DNA from 2 places in the Variovorax sp. TLI9-5A genome. Region 2 is predicted to be linked to the other one. Evidence: predicted binding sites of a transcription regulator. Region 2 holds the regulator's gene; the other holds the start of a gene.
What was found. The regulator NrdR, encoded in region 2, represses ribonucleotide reductase genes. The targets are predictions, from matches to a motif close to CACNANATNTNGTG.
Positions count from the first base shown of each region.

Region 1 (8,679 bases), 3.0 Mb from region 2:
GCCTCGCGCGCATCGTGGACGACGTGCTCGACGTTTCCCGCGCGCGCCAGCAGCGCGTACTCTCACTCGGCGAGCAGCTGGTGCTCGACCCGGCGGTGCAGGTGCTGGCCGAGGAATGGGTGCGCCAGACGCAGCGCAAGGGCGTGCTGATGTCGCTCGACGCACCCGCGAGCGAAGTGCGCTTCGACGCCGAGCACCTGCGCCGGCTGATCGTGAACCTGCTGGACAACGCATCGCGTTACGCCAGCACGCGCGAAGGCGCGATCCAGGTGCTGACCGCGATGCAGCGAAGCGGCGTCGCCCGGCCGAGCCTGATGGTATGGAGCGACGGCGCGCCGCTCGAACCCGCGGTGCAGCGGCACCTGTTCGAGCCCTTCTTCTCCTCCGAAAGCCGCTCCAGCGGACTGGGTCTCTTCCTGTGCCGCGAGCTTTGCCGGCGGCACGGGGCCACCATCGGCTACGAACGCCGCGCGCTGGTGCCGGGCGGGCCCGAGGGCAACGAATTCTTCGTCAGCTTTGCCCCCAGCGAAAACCGGCTGACACAATAGCGCCCGTGAGCACCTCCCCCTCTTCTTCCACCCAGCGGCCGGCGCAGATCCTGGTCATCGACGACGAGCCCGACCTGCGCACGCTGTACGAACTGACGCTGCTGCGCGAAGGCTATCGCGTGGAGGCGGCGGGCAGCGTCTCGGAAGCCTGGCAGCACCTGGAGGCCGCGCGCTTCGACGCGGTGATCACCGACATGCGGCTGCCCGACGGACAGGGCATGGAGATCATCCACCGCATCCAGAAAGACCAGCGCAGCGAGCGCTGCGTGGTGATGACGGCCTACGGCTCCGCCGAGAACGCGGTCGAAGCGCTGAAGGCCGGCGCCTTCGACTACCTCACCAAGCCGGTCGACCTGAAGCAGTTCCGCGCGGTCGTGGCTTCCGCCGTGCAGGCGCGGTCGGCGCCGCAGCCGGTGGCCAAACCCGCTCAGACCGCACCCGCGAACTCCGGCAGTGCAGGCAGCGAAATTGCGGCGCCCACATCCGGCACCGGCATCGCCGCGCTCGACCGGCTGGTGGGCGAATCGGAGCCGATGCGGCTGGTCAAGTCGCGCATCGCCAAGGTGGCGCGCGGCATGGCGCCGGTGCTGGTACGCGGCGAATCGGGCACCGGCAAGGAGCTGGTCGCGCGCGCGGTGCATGCCTGCAGCCAGCGCAGCGAAGGCCCATTCGTCGCGGTGAACTGCGGCGCGATTCCCGAGAACCTGCTCGAGGCCGAGTTCTTCGGCGCGAAGAAGGGCTCCTACACCGGCTCCTCGCAGGACCGCGACGGCTACTTCCAGGCCGCGCGCGGCGGCACGCTCTTTCTCGACGAGATCGGCGACCTGCCGCTGGCCATGCAGTCGAAGCTCCTGCGCGCGATCCAGGAGCGCAGCGTGCGCTCGATCGGCTCGACGCAGGAAGATGCCGTCGACGTGCGCATCGTCAGCGCCACCCACAAGGACCTGCACTCCGAGGTGCAGGCCGGGCGCTTCCGGCAAGACCTTTTCTACCGCCTCAACGTGATCGAGATCGCGGTGCCCGCGCTGCGCGACCGCCGCGAGGACTTGCCCGCGCTGTGCAGCGCGCTGCTCTCGCGCATCGCACAGGACGGGGGCCTGCCGGTGCCGCACCTGTCCGACGAGCTGCTGCGCCGCCTCGCGCAGCATCCGCTGAACGGCAACGTGCGCGAACTCGAAAACCTGCTGCACCGCGCGGTGGCGCTGAACGATGGCGACGAGCTGCATCTGGATTTGATGGGCGGCTTCACGGCCGCGGCCGAAGCCGCTGCGTCTTCCGCGCCGGCGCCGCTGTCGCCCATCGGTGCCGAAGCACTGGCGGTGCCGGCACCGGCACCGGCGCCGAGCGCACCAGTGGTGGCACCTCCCAAGGCCGCACCGCCGCCGCTGCCTTCCGACCTGCAGGCCTACCTCGACCAGCAGGAGCGCGAAATTCTCGTGCGCGCGCTGCACGAGAGCGGCTTCAACCGCACCGCGGCCGCCGCACGGCTCGGCATGAGCCTGCGCCAGATCCGCTACCGCATCGCGCGGCTGGGCATCACCACGCCCAACGGCGACGATGGCGCGAGCAGCAGCCATGCCGACGAGTGAAGAAGCCCCCGCGGCGCCCGGCGACGCACTCTGGCAGGCCGGCTGGTACCGCTTCGCGAAGGCGCTGCCCTCACCCAATTTCGGGCCCCGGCCGCAGGGCGCTCAGATCGACCTCATCGTGCTGCACTCGATCAGCCTGCCACCCGGCGAGTACGGCGGCGATGCGGTGCAGCGGCTCTTCACCAACCGGCTCGACTGGGACGCGCACCCCTACTTCCAGTCGATTCGCGGGCTGGAGGTTTCGTCGCATTTCTACGTGCGGCGCAACGGCGAACTCTGGCAGTTCGTGAGCTGCGACGACCGCGCCTGGCATGCGGGCGTGTCGTCCTGGCGCGGCCGCGGCAACTGCAACGACGACTCCATCGGCATCGAGCTCGAGGGCCTGGAAGGCCAGCCCTTCGAGGAGCCGCAATACGAGACGCTCGCCAGCCTGTGCGCCGCCGTCGCGCAGCACTTTCCTGTCGCGCACATCGCCGGCCACGAGCACATCGCGCCGGGCCGCAAGCAGGACCCGGGCACCGGCTTCGACTGGCGCTTGCTGCGCGAACAGCTCGGCTGGAATCCACAGATGTTTCCCGAGCAGGTGATCCGGCGCTAATTTTTTTCAATCGCGCAACGCCTTGCGATGCGCCGCTCCCGCGCCGCAGCAAAGAGAAAGTTTCAGGCGCGCAATGCAGCAACCATGCGCCCTGCAGGCCCAAATCGGCCTGCAAGCCACGGCCCATGCGGGTTGCGGGACCATAGGCCAGTATTCATGGGGCATCTCTGCAGGTGTTCTATTGCGGAAGTAATACCGGCAATCCTTGTATCCATTGGAAAACGCTACATCTAGTGGGTTGTATGCCCCCTGCACCCTAGATATAGTGTCCTCCGTCCGGTCCCGTACACCGGTGCGGCGCCGGCCCAGGTGCCGCCATCCAACAAGAATTGCCAACCGAGAGGAAGCGAATGCAAACAGCCCTGAACCCCCAATCGACCCCGCGTGCCGTTCCCTCCACGCCATTGCAACAGCAGCGAGACACTGCTGGCTCCCCCACCAGCCAGAACCTGGCCCACTACCAGATCATCCGCCGCAACGGCGCCGTCGTTCCCTTCGAGCCGAACAAGATCGCCATCGCGATGATGAAGGCCTTCCTGGCCGTGCACGGCACCCAGGGCGCGGCCTCGGCCAGCGTGCGCGAAACGGTCGACACGCTCACGCAGGGCGTGATCCGCGCGCTGGTGCGTTCGCGTCCGGGCGGCGGCACCTTCCACATCGAGGACGTGCAGGACCAGGTCGAACTCGGCCTGATGCGCGGCGGCCACCATGAGATCGCCCGCGCCTACGTGCTGTACCGCGAACGCCGCACGCAGGAGCGCTCGAAGCAGGGCGAGCAGGAAGTGCCGGCCGCTCCCGCGCTGCACGTGCTGGACAAGGGCGAGCTGGTCGCGCTCGACCTGAACGAGCTCAAGAGCCTGATCGAGTCGGCCTGCGAAGGTCTGGGCGACAGCATCACGGCCGCCCCCATCGTCGCCGAGACGATGCGCAACCTGTACGACGGCGTGCCGCTCGACGAGGTCTACAAGGCCTCGATCCTGGCGGCCCGCACGCTGATCGAGAAGGACCCCGACTACACCTTCGCCACCGCGCGCCTGCTGCTGCACACGATCTTCAAGGAGATCGTCGGCCGCGAAGTGATGCCGGCCGAGCGCGCCACCGCGTACGCCGACTACTTCCCGCAGTTCATCAAGAAGGGCGTGGACAACGACCTGCTCGACGAGAAGCTGCTGCAGTACGACCTGCCCCGCCTGGGCGCGGCGCTGAAGGCCGAACGCGACAACCAGTTCGACTACCTCGGCCTGCAGACCCTGTACGACCGCTACTTCCTGCACGTGCGCAAGACCCGCATCGAGCTGCCGCAGGCTTTCTTCATGCGCGTGGCCATGGGCCTGTCGCTGAACGAAATCGACCGCGAAGCCCGCGCCATCGAGTTCTATGAAGTGCTCTCGTCGTTCGACTTCATGTCGAGCACGCCCACGCTGTTCAACGCCGGCACGCTGCGCTCGCAGCTGTCGAGCTGCTACCTGACCACCGTGCCCGACGACCTGGACGGCATCTACGAGTCGATCAAGGAAAACGCGCTGCTGTCGAAGTTCGCCGGCGGCCTGGGCAACGACTGGACCCGCGTTCGCGCGCTCGGCAGCCACATCAAGGGCACGAACGGCGAATCGCAGGGTGTGGTGCCCTTCCTGAAGGTGGTGAACGACACGGCCGTGGCCGTGAACCAGGGCGGCAAGCGCAAGGGCGCCGTCTGCACGTACCTGGAAACCTGGCACCTCGACATCGAGGAGTTCCTGGAGCTGCGCAAGAACACCGGCGACGATCGCCGCCGCACGCACGACATGAACACGGCCAACTGGATCCCCGACCTGTTCATGCGCCGCGTGATGGAAAAGGGCACCTGGACGCTGTTCTCGCCCTCCAACGTGCCCGACCTGCACGACCTGTTCGGCGCCGAGTTCGAGAAGGCCTACGTCGCCTACGAAGAGAAGGCCGCCCGCGGCGAGATCAAGCCGAGCCGCACCATCCAGGCGACCGACCTGTGGCGCAAGATGCTCACGATGCTGTTCGAGACCGGCCACCCCTGGATCACGTTCAAGGACGCCTGCAACGTGCGCTCGCCGCAGCAGCACGCCGGCGTGGTTCACTCGTCGAACCTCTGCACCGAGATCACGCTGAACACCAGCGACACCGAAACCGCCGTGTGCAACCTGGGTTCGGTGAACCTGCTGCAGCACCTGAAGGACGGCAAGGTCGACCAGGAGAAGCTGAAGAAGACGATCTCCACGGCGATGCGCATGCTCGACAACGTGATCGACATCAACTACTACGCCGTGAAGAAGGCGCGCGACTCGAACCTGCGCCACCGTCCGGTCGGCCTGGGCCTGATGGGCTTCCAGGACGCGCTGTACGAACTTCGCATTCCCTACGCCTCGCAGGAAGCCGTGCAGTTCGCCGACGAGTCGATGGAAGCCATCTGCTACCACGCCTACTGGGCCTCGACCGAGCTGGCGCGCGAACGCGGCAAGTACTCGAGCTACAAGGGCTCGCTGTGGGACAAGGGCGTGCTGCCGATCGACTCGCTCGACCTGCTGGAGAAGGCACGCGGCGGCTACGTCGAGGTCGACCGCTCGGCCACCCTCGACTGGGACGCGCTGCGCTCGAAGATCAAGGCCGACGGCATGCGCAATTCGAACTGCGTGGCCATCGCCCCGACCGCGACCATCTCGAACATCATCGGCGTGGACGCTTCGATCGAGCCCTGCTTCGGCAACCTGTCGGTCAAGTCGAACCTGTCGGGCGAGTTCACCGTGATCAACCACTACCTGGTGCGCGACCTCAAGCGCCTGGGCCTGTGGGACGACGTGATGGTGATGGACCTGAAGCACTTTGACGGCTCGCTGCGCCCCATCGACCGCGTGCCGCAGGACGTGAAGGCGCTCTACGCCACCGCGTTCGAGATCGAGACCACGTGGCTGGTGGAAGCCGCAGCACGTCGCCAGAAGTGGATCGACCAGGCGCAGTCGCTGAACATCTACATGGCCGGCGCATCGGGCAAGAAGCTCGACGACACCTACAAGCTCGCATGGGTGCGCGGCCTGAAGACCACGTACTACCTGCGCACGCAGAGCGCGACGCACGCCGAGAAGTCGACGGTGCAGTCGGGCCGCCTCAACGCGGTGTCGTCGGGCAGCGATGCACCTTCGGGCATGAGCGCGCTCGAAGCCGCTGCTGCAGCAGCAAAAGCACAGATGAACGCGATTCCCGCGACCGACATCGCGTTCTGCGGTGTGGACGATCCGACCTGCGAAGCGTGCCAATAAATGCGTCGATCAACGCGTCGATGCTCGCGACAGTGAGTCAGTGAGGTGCATGCGAAATCGCGCGACGTTCAATCAATCAAGGCATTGACTGACATCGCGCGATGCATGCGAGCAACATAACAACCACATAAATGGCGTGCGATGTGAACGAGCACTTTGCAACTCACATCGTTACTCCGATAATTTGAGCATTGGATTTTTCTATGTTGACCTGGGACGAAGAAGTCAAGCCCTCCTTACCAAAGGATATGCAACAAGGTTTGCAGCACCACAACGCATCGACCGGCGGATTGCCCGCAGGCCGTTCGGTGGACGCTCCGGCTTCGTCTTCTATCGCGCAACCCGCCCTCCGCACCTTCAGCACGCTCGATGACGGCGCTCAGGTGCGCCCGGTTGCCACCGCCGCTGCCGCAGCCTCAACGCCTGCAGTCGCCGCCCAATCCACGCAGCGCGTCAAGGCTTCCGACAAGCGCATCATCAACGGCCAGACCGACGTCAACCAGCTGGTGCCGTTCAAGTACAAGTGGGCGTGGGAAAAGTACCTCGCCACCTGCGCCAACCACTGGATGCCGCAGGAAGTGAACATGACGCGCGACATCGCGCTCTGGAAAGACCCGAACGGCCTGAGCGAAGACGAACGCCGCATCGTCAAGCGCAACCTCGGCTTTTTCGTGACCGCCGACTCGCTGGCCGCCAACAACATCGTGCTGGGCACCTACCGCCACATCACGGCGCCCGAATGCCGCCAGTTCCTTCTGCGTCAGGCCTTCGAGGAAGCGATCCACACGCACGCGTACCAGTACATCGTCGAGTCGCTCGGCCTGGACGAGAGCGAGATCTTCAACGCCTACAACGAAGTGCCATCGATCCGCGAGAAGGACCAGTTCCTGATCCCGTTCATCGATGCCATCAGCGACCCCAACTTCCACACCGGCACGCCCGAGGCCGACCAGAAGCTGCTCAAGTCGCTCATCGTGTTCGCCTGCCTGATGGAAGGTCTCTTCTTCTACGTCGGCTTCACGCAGATCCTCGCGCTGGGCCGCCAGAACAAGATGACCGGTGCCGCCGAGCAGTACCAGTACATCCTGCGCGACGAGTCGATGCACTGCAATTTCGGCATCGACCTGATCAACCAGCTCAAGCTCGAGAACCCCGGCCTCTGGACGGCGGAGTTCAAGGCGGAGATCAAGGCGCTCTTCCTGCGCGCCGTCGAGCTCGAATACAAATACGCCGAAGACACGATGCCCCGTGGCGTGCTCGGCATGAACGCCTCCATGTTCAAGGGCTACCTGCGCTACATCGCCAACCGGCGTGCACAGCAGATCGGCCTCGAAACGCTCTTCCCGAACGAAGAAAATCCGTTCCCGTGGATGAGCGAAATGATTGACCTGAAGAAAGAGCGCAATTTCTTCGAAACCCGCGTGATCGAATACCAGTCGGGTGGCGCGCTCTCCTGGGATTGAATCTTTCGACAAGAATTAATGAATTCAAGAATTGCCCTTGCCACCGATCGCGCCGAAGAGCGCGGCATGGACGAGGGCTCAGGTGTTCATGGTGCTGGAGCAAAGATTCCAACACCATGAATCGCTTCACGTTACCCAACGTGCGTGGAGTGCTTCAATAGGTTGATTTTTTCAACTTGATCAAGGAGAAATAGAAATGGCAACTGCAAAGAAAGCTCCGGCTAAGAAAGCCGCTGCAAAGAAGGCTCCGGCAAAGAAGGCCGTGGCCGCCAAGAAGGCTCCGGCAAAGAAGGTAGCCGCCAAGAAGGCACCGGCCAAGAAGGTCGCTGCCAAGAAGGCTCCGGCAAAGAAGGTAGCAGCGAAGAAGGCAGCACCGGCGAAGAAGGCCGCTGCCAAGAAGGCTCCTGCCAAGAAGGCCGTAGCGAAGAAGGCGCCTGCGAAGAAGGCTGCTGCCAAGAAGGCCCCGGCGAAGAAGGCCGCTGCCAAGAAGGCGCCTGCGAAGAAGGCTGCCGCCAAGAAGGCCCCTGCAAAAAAGGCTGCGGCCAAGAAAGCCGCGAAAAAGCCTGCTGCCAAGAAGCCTGCTGCGAAGAAGGCCCCCAAGGCCGCTGCCCCTGCCAAGGCTGCCGCCGTAGCGCCTGCCCCTGCGGCGCAAACGACGCTGAATCCCCAGGCAGCATGGCCGTTCCCCACGGCCAGCAAGCCCTGAGTTTCTCAGCGGCCTTGAAGGCAAAAAGCCCGGCACCTCACGGTGCCGGGCTTTTTTATCGCCCCTGATCGCCCTTTCAGCGCTCTTTCAAAGAGAAGATCAGACGCCCAGCGCCTTGCGATCGATCTCGTAGTTCTGCGGGCCACGCTGAGCGATCTTGATCGCGCCGACCTTGTTGCCCAGCGCCGCGCACTGCGCGAGCGGCCAGCCCTTTTCCAGACCGAAGAGCAGCGCGCCACGCCATGCGTCGCCGCAGCCCGTGGGCTCGACCACCTCGGTGGCCACCACGCCCGGCACGTGCTCGCGCTCTCCGTCGGTCCAGATCTCGCAGCCCTCTGCCGCGAGCGTGACCACCAGACCGCGCACGCGCCTGGAGATTTCCGCAAGGCTCCAGCCGGTGCGCTGCGACAGCATCTTTCCTTCGTAGTCATTCACCACCACCCAGCTCGCCAGATCGACGAAATGGCGCAGCGCCTCGCCGTCGAACATCGGCAGCCCCTGGCCCGGAT
Region 1 is NZ_CP200310.1:6,189,091-6,197,769, forward strand. It holds gene AC1VNX_RS29425 (two-component system sensor histidine kinase NtrB) at 1-548, shown strand, start outside; gene AC1VNX_RS29430 (sigma-54-dependent transcriptional regulator) at 554-2,137, shown strand; gene ampD (1,6-anhydro-N-acetylmuramyl-L-alanine amidase AmpD) at 2,124-2,735, shown strand; gene AC1VNX_RS29440 (ribonucleoside-diphosphate reductase subunit alpha) at 3,086-6,001, shown strand; gene AC1VNX_RS29445 (ribonucleotide-diphosphate reductase subunit beta) at 6,205-7,464, shown strand; gene AC1VNX_RS29450 (histone H1-like DNA-binding protein) at 7,661-8,170, shown strand; gene AC1VNX_RS29455 (carbohydrate kinase family protein) at 8,270-8,679, opposite strand, start outside.
Region 1: the regulator NrdR is predicted to act here: its motif matches at 2,990-3,003, upstream of AC1VNX_RS29440 (ribonucleoside-diphosphate reductase subunit alpha).

Region 2 (8,679 bases):
CCTGGCGGCCGAGCTTCTCGCTCGCGATCTTCTGGAGCTGGCTCTTGGCGATCGGCGGTACTGCAAGCCAGGCAATGACCCAGAAGGCCAACAGCGCCAGCAAAGCGACGATCCCACGTCGCACCCATTTGTTCTGTTTGATCGAAGCTACGTCCATCGCTGGAGTGTGCCGCAAACATGCGCCAACGCTGCGTACGCAGAAAGGACGCACGCCCATCGCCGGAAGAAATACCGGAGAAAGGTCTTCGCAGGGTTTCCCAAATGAAGAAAGCCCGGTGAGTCGACGGAATGTCTTGTCACCGGGCTTGATGGCGGGCACAAAACCCATGCCATCGATTCGCGCGACCGGAAGTCAATGGTTCCTGCCGTGCTGGCAGCAAGAGATTGCCACCGTGGATCCTCGACCGCTGAACCCTTGACTTGCACCTCGGGTTGCCCGGGCCTCGGAAGAACGCCTGAAAAGCCAGGCCCGTTCAGATTAGGCGTCGCTCCCTCCGATTGCAAACGTGTTTTACAAAGGGATTTCCCGTAAGCCGAAACACCTCTGTGGGAGCCAACTTTTTAAACAACTATTAGCATAAGAAAACAAATTCTTATGCTTGACCGGGTATTTAGCCACGCTAGAATCCGCGCTGCCCTGACTGCCCGACGCAGAGGGGCCACCTGAATCCGCTGCCGAATTCCCCCGGCTTGATCAGGCCGCCGCGCTCCCAACCAACCCTTCACTCCATGCGCGGAGCCTGATTCGTACCAATCCAAGCGCCGCTGCCCTCATCCCTCGCCTTCGATGGCGTTGCGAATCGGGTGCCGCACAGAAAGGAAGAGCGATGAACAAGGCGTTTGATGTCACGGCCCGAGGGCTGCGGACCTTCGTGTCCGACGTGGCAGACGGCTTTTTTGAAATCACCCACAACGGGTTTGCACTGGTCGGTCTGGCCATCGTGTTCGCGGCTCTCGCCCTGGTGGCGCGACCCGACCTGCGCAAGACCGGCGAAGAGGAACTGATGGGCTGGCTGCAGTCGCGCAAGCCCGCGCCCGAAGCCACCGACCTCGAGCCGACCGCCATCGAGCGCACGACGGCCGCGAGCCCCGCCGACCTGCCCAAGCAGCAGGCAGCCGTGGCCTACTGGCTGAGCAAGAAGTACCGCGTGGCCGCCGAGCCGCTGAGCGTGCTGGTGGCCGAGGCCTATGGCATCGGCAAGCGCACGAAGATCGACCCGACCCTGATCCTCGCGATCATGGCCGTCGAATCCAGCTTCAATCCCTTCGCCCAGAGCCAGGTCGGCGCCCAGGGCCTGATGCAGGTCATGACCCGCGTGCACGGCGACAAATACGAAAGCGCGGGCGGCACGCTCACCGCCTTCGACCCCGTGACCAACATGCGCGTCGGCGTGAAGGTGCTGCAGGAATGCATCGCCCGCGCCGGCTCCCTCGAAGGCGGCCTGCGCTACTACGTGGGCGCGGCCAACCTCGAGGACGACGGCGGCTATGCCGCCAAGGTGATGGCCGAGCACGAGCGCCTGCTGCAGGTCGCCAACGGCCGCGCGCCCTCGACCATCACGCCGACCGTGCGTCCGCAGCCGATCCCGGTGGCAGCGCCTCCCGCCAAGCGCGAGGAAGGCAGCGAGCCGGCCAAGGTGGCCTTGCTCTCCTCCGTTTCCTGAAGGAGTTTTCGCCGCGCGGGTACAGCCTCCTGAGCTACACTCGCCCGGTACGCGACTGGCGATAGGCGCAGCACCCTGCAAGGTGCCACGCGCTGACGTGGAATACCACTGGGAAGCGTACCGCCTGGTCATACAGGCGTTCAGCCGTTCGCCTGGGCAGCCCTTGTTTGGTTGAAGAACAAGGACCTCGTCTTCAAAGGACTGCCATGTACCAACGCAATATCCTGGTCGAACAGACCGACCCCGAAATCTGGGCCGCGATTCAAGCCGAAAACGCACGCCAGGAACACCACATCGAGCTGATCGCCAGCGAAAACTACGCCTCGCCGGCCGTCATGGCCGCCCAGGGCTCGCAGCTCACTAATAAATACGCCGAAGGCTATCCGGGCAAGCGCTACTACGGCGGCTGCGAGCACGTCGACGTGGCCGAGCAGCTGGCCATCGACCGCGTCAAGCAGATCTTCGGCGCCGACGCCGCCAACGTGCAGCCGCATTGCGGCGCATCGGCCAACGAAGCCGTGATGCTCGCCTTCCTCAAGCCCGGCGACACCATCATGGGCATGAGCCTGGCCGAAGGCGGCCACCTGACCCACGGCATGCCTCTCAATATGAGCGGCAAATGGTTCAACGTCGTGAGCTACGGCCTGAACGACAAGGAAGAGATCGACTACGACGCGATGGAGCGCAAGGCGCATGAGCACATGCCCAAGCTGATCATCGCGGGCGCCTCCGCCTATTCGCTGCGCATCGATTTCGAACGCTTCGCCAAGGTCGCCAAGGACGTCGGCGCGATCTTCATGGTCGACATCGCCCACTATGCCGGCCTCGTGGCTGCAGGCGTGTACCCCAACCCGGTGCCGCACGCCGACATCGTCACCTCCACCACCCACAAGAGCCTGCGCGGCCCGCGCGGCGGCATCATCCTGATGAAGTCGCAGCACGAGAAGGCCATCAACAGCGCAATCTTCCCGGGCCTGCAAGGCGGCCCGCTGATGCACGTGATCGCCGCCAAGGCCGTCGCGTTCAAGGAAGCCATGTCGCCCGAGTTCAAGGCCTACCAGCAGCAGGTGGTCAAGAACGCCCAGATCGTGGCCGAGACCCTCACCCAGCGCGGCCTGCGCATCGTGAGCGGACGCACCGAAAGCCACGTGATGCTGGTCGACCTGCGCGCCAAGGGCATCACCGGCAAGGAAGCCGAAGCCGTGCTGGGCAGCGCCCACATGACGATCAACAAGAACGCGATCCCCAACGACCCGGAAAAGCCGATGGTCACCAGCGGCGTGCGCATCGGCACCCCCGCCATGACCACACGCGGCTTCAAGGACGAAGAGGCCCGCATCACCGCGAACCTGGTTGCAGACGTGCTCGAGAACCCGCGCGACGCGGCGAACATCGACGCCGTGCGCGCCAAGGTCCACGCCCTGACGAGCCGCTTCCCTGTCTACCGCTGATTTCCTGGGCAGCAGAGAAAAAGAAGCCCTGGCCGCATGAAATGCCCTTTTTGCGGCCATCTTGAAACGCAGGTCGTCGAGACCCGCGTTTCCGAAGACGCCGACTTCGTCCGCAGGCGCCGCCAGTGCAGCGCCTGCGACAAGCGCTTCACCACCTACGAGCGGCCCGACGTCAACTTTCCCGTGGTCGTGAAGAAGGACGGCAGCCGCGCCGACTTCGACTCGACCAAGGTGCGCGCCTCCATGATGCTGGCGCTGCGCAAGCGCCCGGTGAGCATCGAGCAGATCGACAACGCCCTGCTGCGCATCGAGCAGAAGCTGCTGGCCAGCGGCCTGCGCGAAATCGACTCGACCAAGGTCGGCGAGCTCGTCATGCGCGAACTCAAGAAGCTCGACAAGGTCGCCTACGTTCGCTTCGCCTCGGTGTACCGCAGCTTCGAGGACGTGGACGAATTCAGGCAGCTGCTGCGCGACATCTGATTTGCGCTGCCGCCTTTCCCTCAGTTCCCTCGGGGCTCCTTCTCCCGCCGGCCCTCAGCGGGTCCAGCAGAGTTGCACCTGTGAATCCGAGGCGCTCGTCCGTCCTGCGGCCAGCTTGACTCCCTGATGGTTCACCGTGAGCGTTCCGCACTCGTCTGCGGCTGACGCGCCCTGCGGTACGGCCTTCAAGGTGTAGCTGGTCTCGCTCCTGTCGACATAGCCGATGTCGTAGCTGGCCGAGCCGGACGACGGCGACTGCTTCAGCCCGGCCGGCAGCGCGACGCTGCTGGGCGGATACCTGCCGTTGACCGTCAGGTAGCGCTCGTTCCATTGCGCCGCCTGCAGCAATTGCTGCTTCGCGTCGGCGCGCTTGGCCCGCAGCACATAGCGCGTGTAGCTGGGATACGCAATGGCGGCGAGGATGCCGATCACCGCCGTCACGATCATGAGTTCGATCAACGTGAAGCCGCGCGAACGAGCCTGCCGGCGGGCTTGTGCTCTGGAATTGTGGTTCATGGTTTGCGTTTCAGTTGCCCGAGATGAGGCTGCGCCAGCCGAACCGGCGCACGATGTCCGGCCGGGAGGGTGACTTGCAGTCGCCGGCGGCATTGCAGATCACCTCCTTGCCCTTCTCCCGGTTCTGCGGCTGCAGGACGAGGTCGTCCCTGCCGGAGCGGTTCCTGAACCCCGCATAGGCGCCCACAGCACCGGATGTGGTGTACGAAATGCCTGCCGGCGCGGAACCACTGAAGAAGTCGATCAGCAGCGACCACCCGTCGTCGCCCGTGCCGGCTGTGCAGTCGACCGAGTTGCTGCTCGAGCCGGGGATGGTTGTCGAGAACAGGCCGAGGCCGCTGCCCAAGACGTCGCCGGGATAGACGATGCGCTCGCCCGCCGTCGGCAGCTTCAGATGCCAGCCGCGCCGGGCCTGCGAACCGCCGAAGCTGACGCCATTGCGGGAGACGGTGCGCAGTTCGGCATCGCCTTCGCGGACAGGGGTGTCCCCAATGGTCTGCGCCACCAGGTCGGTGAGGGCCGCGGTGCCCGAGCTTCCGTTGGCCGGGTCCCGGATGCCGTAAAGGTATTGGTCCGCTGTCGAGCCTTCGTCGCCCGAGGCGAACAGCCGTCCGGTACCGAACACCACCATGTAGCCCCCACGGGGGTGCCCGACCACGACGGGCGCCGCCGTGATCGGCTGGCTGGCGCCTGCCGCGAACAACGGCTTGTCGTCGAGGCCGGAGGCAGATTCCGAACCGGCCGCGCGGCGCTTGTCGAAGGGCCCCATGGTGGCTTTCCACCGGCGGCTGTCGGTGCTGCTGAGGTCGAACTTCCAGAGGTTGCCGAGCAGGTCGCCGGCGTAGACGAGGTCGACCTTGCCGTCGCCGTCGTGGTCCACCGGACGTGGCGCGGACAGGCCGTTGCTCGTGTTTTTCGCCTGCGCGGCCGGGGCGGGAATCTTGAGGATCTCCTTGTCGCCATCGAGATACTGGATCCACAGCACCGCCTTCTCGCTCTTGCTGTTGTAGCCGTTGCCCAGGATCAGGGCCTTTCGGTCGTTGCTCAACCGGGCGACCTGCAGCGCCCGCCCCGAGAAGGAATCGAGCGCGGGCTGCTGGAACTGATGGCCCAGGTCGTCGTCCGCAAGCGCGGTCGTGTCGATCAGCGCGACGCTGGCGGCCTTGCGCTCGTCGACGCTCTCGGGCCTGGTGACGTCGAGCACGAAGTAGCCCTTGCCACCCGCGCCCAGCGTGCCCACCAGCAAAGATTTCCAGTTCGCCGCCTTCTGCTCGTCGGTCGTCTTGGCCGAGGATGTCGGCCCCATGTAGATGTCGGCGACGAAGGCACTGCCGTCGACGTAGTACCGGTGGGTGTAGCCGCCTTCGCTGAGCCGCTTGAGATTCGGTGCCGCCGCTGTGCCGTAGAGGCCTTCGGGCACGTAGGCGAACGCCTCCTTGCCGGTGCTCGCGTTGAACGCATGCAGCATGCCGTCGTTGGCGCCGACGTAGAGCATCGGCGCGCGGGAGATGGCAGCGAACGCCGCATAGGCCTCGCCGGTGAAGCCGCTCTTGGGCTGTCCCTCGTACCAGACGCTGGAGCCCACGATGTCGCCGAGCACATGGCCGCGCTTGCGGAACTGGCGGCCGGCGCCCTCGTTGCTGCGATCGCCGCGCAGGAAGTCGAGCACGGCCCGGCCGAGGGCGGTGCTCTCGGTGTCGGTGTCGGTGCTGGCCTTGAGCGCGGCCCTCTGCGCGTCGCTCAAGTCGGCCCACCTGAACGGCACGCCCGCGCCGGTGGTCGCTGCGCGGTCCGCAGACGCAGCCGTGGTGCCGGAGAAGCTGAGCACAACGCGGTCCCGGTCGTGTGCGCCAGTGCTTGCCATGCGGGTATCGAGCAGGTCGCGCGCCGACCAGTCGGCTTTGGCAGCGAGCCTGCCGTCGGCGCCGAACTTCGTGGCGCTGAGTCTGCCGGACCAGTCGGCCGTGTCGTAGCCGGCCTGATAGACGGAAGTGCCCGTCGAGACTCGGGAAGCGCTGGCGGAAATGGAGGTCAGCGGGGTGCCGGTGTTGACCAGGACCTGTCCAAGGATGGATTTGAAGGCACTGCTCAGCGCTTTGGCATTGGAAGCCGGCGTAAAGGTGCCACGGCTGTTCAGGGCGGCATGCCAGAGGTCCATGCGTGCATTGCCTCTGAATGGATCCTGCCATTGGATCGAGCCATCGACAACGCCGGCATAGTCTCCGCTGTAGGTGGGGTTCAATGCAGTCGTCGAGATTTTCGGTCGCGACCACCAGTCACCCGCAGCGCCGAATCCGATGAAGTGGGTCGTCAGGTGCTGCCAGGTGGCCGGATCATTCTTGGGATTCCAGTACTCGGGAACCTTGGCGCGCCCTACTGTCACGTCGCCCGGCTCGGCAATGATCTTCCTCAGGTTGTTCGGCACGCCTGGCTGCAGGTCGCGGGCCCAGTACTCGAAGGTCAAGTCGGCGAGCGTCGGACGCTTCATACTCCCGAAGCTGTCGGCATAGGGTGCGCGCGGCGCGTAGAGGGCACCGTCGGGCAGCCAGCGGTACAAGCCATCTTCGTTGGTGACGATGGGCATGAAGCTCTCCAATCCCGACGGCGGCGAATAGTCGCCATCCGTCATGAAGATGTGGAACGACCTCCGGCAACCCGATTGCGAGGCTCCGGCCACACCCGGATCATCCGAGAAGGGGCTGTGCTGGCCAGTGGTCTGCATGTACTCGCCCGCACGGGCCATCATTTCGTGAAGAGGCGTGCCTCCCGTCGCCTGGATGGCGTTGACCCAGGCCATGAAATTGGCGCGGTGCGTCCGGTCCAGCGAACGCATCAGGTTTGCGTTGACGCGTCCGCCGATCCTGCAAGGAAGCGCGGCGCTTCTGAATGCAGCGCAGTTGCGATCGCTGCGATCGTCGTTCAGCGCCTGCCAGGCGAGGCGGATGCGGTGATCGGGAATATTGGCCTCCGAGAAGTTCTCCCTGAGAGCAGCCTGCAGGGCAGCCATGCCGCTGCCGTACATGCTTCCGGAGTTGTCGACGGAAACGATCACGTTCGGCGCCGGCTCCGCGACCGCGGAATTTCGCGGCACCTGCGCCAGCGGATACTGCGCGGCGTGCACGAAGGTCTGTGCCAACACCAGGCTGGACACGACGGCGCGTCCTGGCAGCTTCCTGATCCTCATCTCTTTCTCTCCCAATATTCAGTTCACCCCGGAGACCGGGTCCGGATCGAAGGACACCTGCAGCTCGACCTTCGTCGCATCCCCTTTGCCGTTGCCGCTGCGCGCTCCCGTGGCAGTCGCCGTGATGCGATACAGCGGGTATTTGCTGTTCCGTCGGTCGATCACCTCGATCCAGTACCTGGCACCGGCCAGCGCCGGACTGCTGGCCTTGGGCGCTCCGGTGAACTCGCCGTACCTGGCGGACTTGGCCTTGTAGGCATCGCCGCGCCAGAAGCGGTAGGCCTCGCTGCCGTCGGCCGCGGCGACCGAATCGGGTTCGGAGAAATAGCAGATGCCCCGCTCGCAGCTGTTGGGGCCGGCGTTCATGTAGGCGGTGACCCAGCCCGTATCCCGGTCGGGAAAGACGCGGCCGTCTTCTGCCTTGCGGCAGCGCGCCGTGGCGAGTGCCGAACACGCCACGTAGGTCTTGCTCGCGGAATCGAAGGCCATTTGCCGGATGTCGCGCTCAGCATCCAGCAGCGCTGCCTCGGCAGCCTCGAAGGCGCGCTGGTATTCGCGCTGGTTGCCCGCCATCGACTCGAGAAGCACCGCGGTGCGCGCACCGCCGATCAGCAGCAGGGCCGTAAGCAGCAGCATGATCATCACGATGAACAGCGTGAAGCCATGCTGCGCCGGCAGTTCGCCGGCCAGCCTGCGGGCGCCGACCGTGCCTCTTGCCATGCTCACAACGCCCCCAGGTCGTTTCGCAGCGAGAACACTGCCGTGTAGACACGCCGCAGCTTGCCGTCGCCGCTCGTCTTCGAGACCCCGTCGCAGTCGACGTAGCTGCCTGCAGGGTTGCTCCTCGAGGTGCCCGCGAGCTGCAGGCAGATGCGTACCGTCCGGACGTCGCGAAAGCCCTCATCGACGTCGTCGGCCTTCACGTAGCGCACCACCTGCCGGCTTCCGGACATGGCGCTGACCCCGTACATGACGTCGAAACGCTCCACGCCGTCGATGACCGGCTGCGGAATCGCGTTGCCGCTTCCCTGGCACCTGAGCGTGTAGTTCGACACATAGAACTCGCTGGTGATGGGCCGCGCGTTGCCCTGCGCTCCGGGGGCGGTACGGTCGTATTCGCCGCCCGAAGACCGCCCTGGCTCCTGACCCAGGCAGTCCTTGAAATAGTCGGGGTTCGGCGCGTAGCCCAGCTTCAGCTTGTCGTTGCCGGAGCCGCTCTCGGACTCCACGCCCTTGATCGCGAAGAAGGCGGGCTCGTCTGTCAGGTTGGTGTCCCGGCCGGCGCTGGTGTTGAAGTAGTAGAGCGGCTCGGTGGGATCGATGGGGATGTAGCCGGCCTGCCGTATCTGCTGGCCCAGCAGCCTGAAAGCCAGCGCCGAGGACT
Region 2 is NZ_CP200310.1:3,226,908-3,235,586, reverse strand. It holds gene AC1VNX_RS15330 (DUF748 domain-containing protein) at 1-157, opposite strand, end outside; gene AC1VNX_RS15325 (lytic transglycosylase domain-containing protein) at 828-1,664, shown strand; ZMP/ZTP riboswitch at 1,706-1,829, shown strand; gene glyA (serine hydroxymethyltransferase) at 1,871-3,115, shown strand; gene nrdR (transcriptional regulator NrdR) at 3,152-3,595, shown strand; gene AC1VNX_RS15310 (type IV pilin protein) at 3,650-4,111, opposite strand; gene AC1VNX_RS15305 (pilus assembly protein) at 4,122-7,262, opposite strand; gene AC1VNX_RS15300 (pilus assembly PilX family protein) at 7,314-8,015, opposite strand; gene AC1VNX_RS15295 (PilW family protein) at 8,018-8,679, opposite strand, start outside.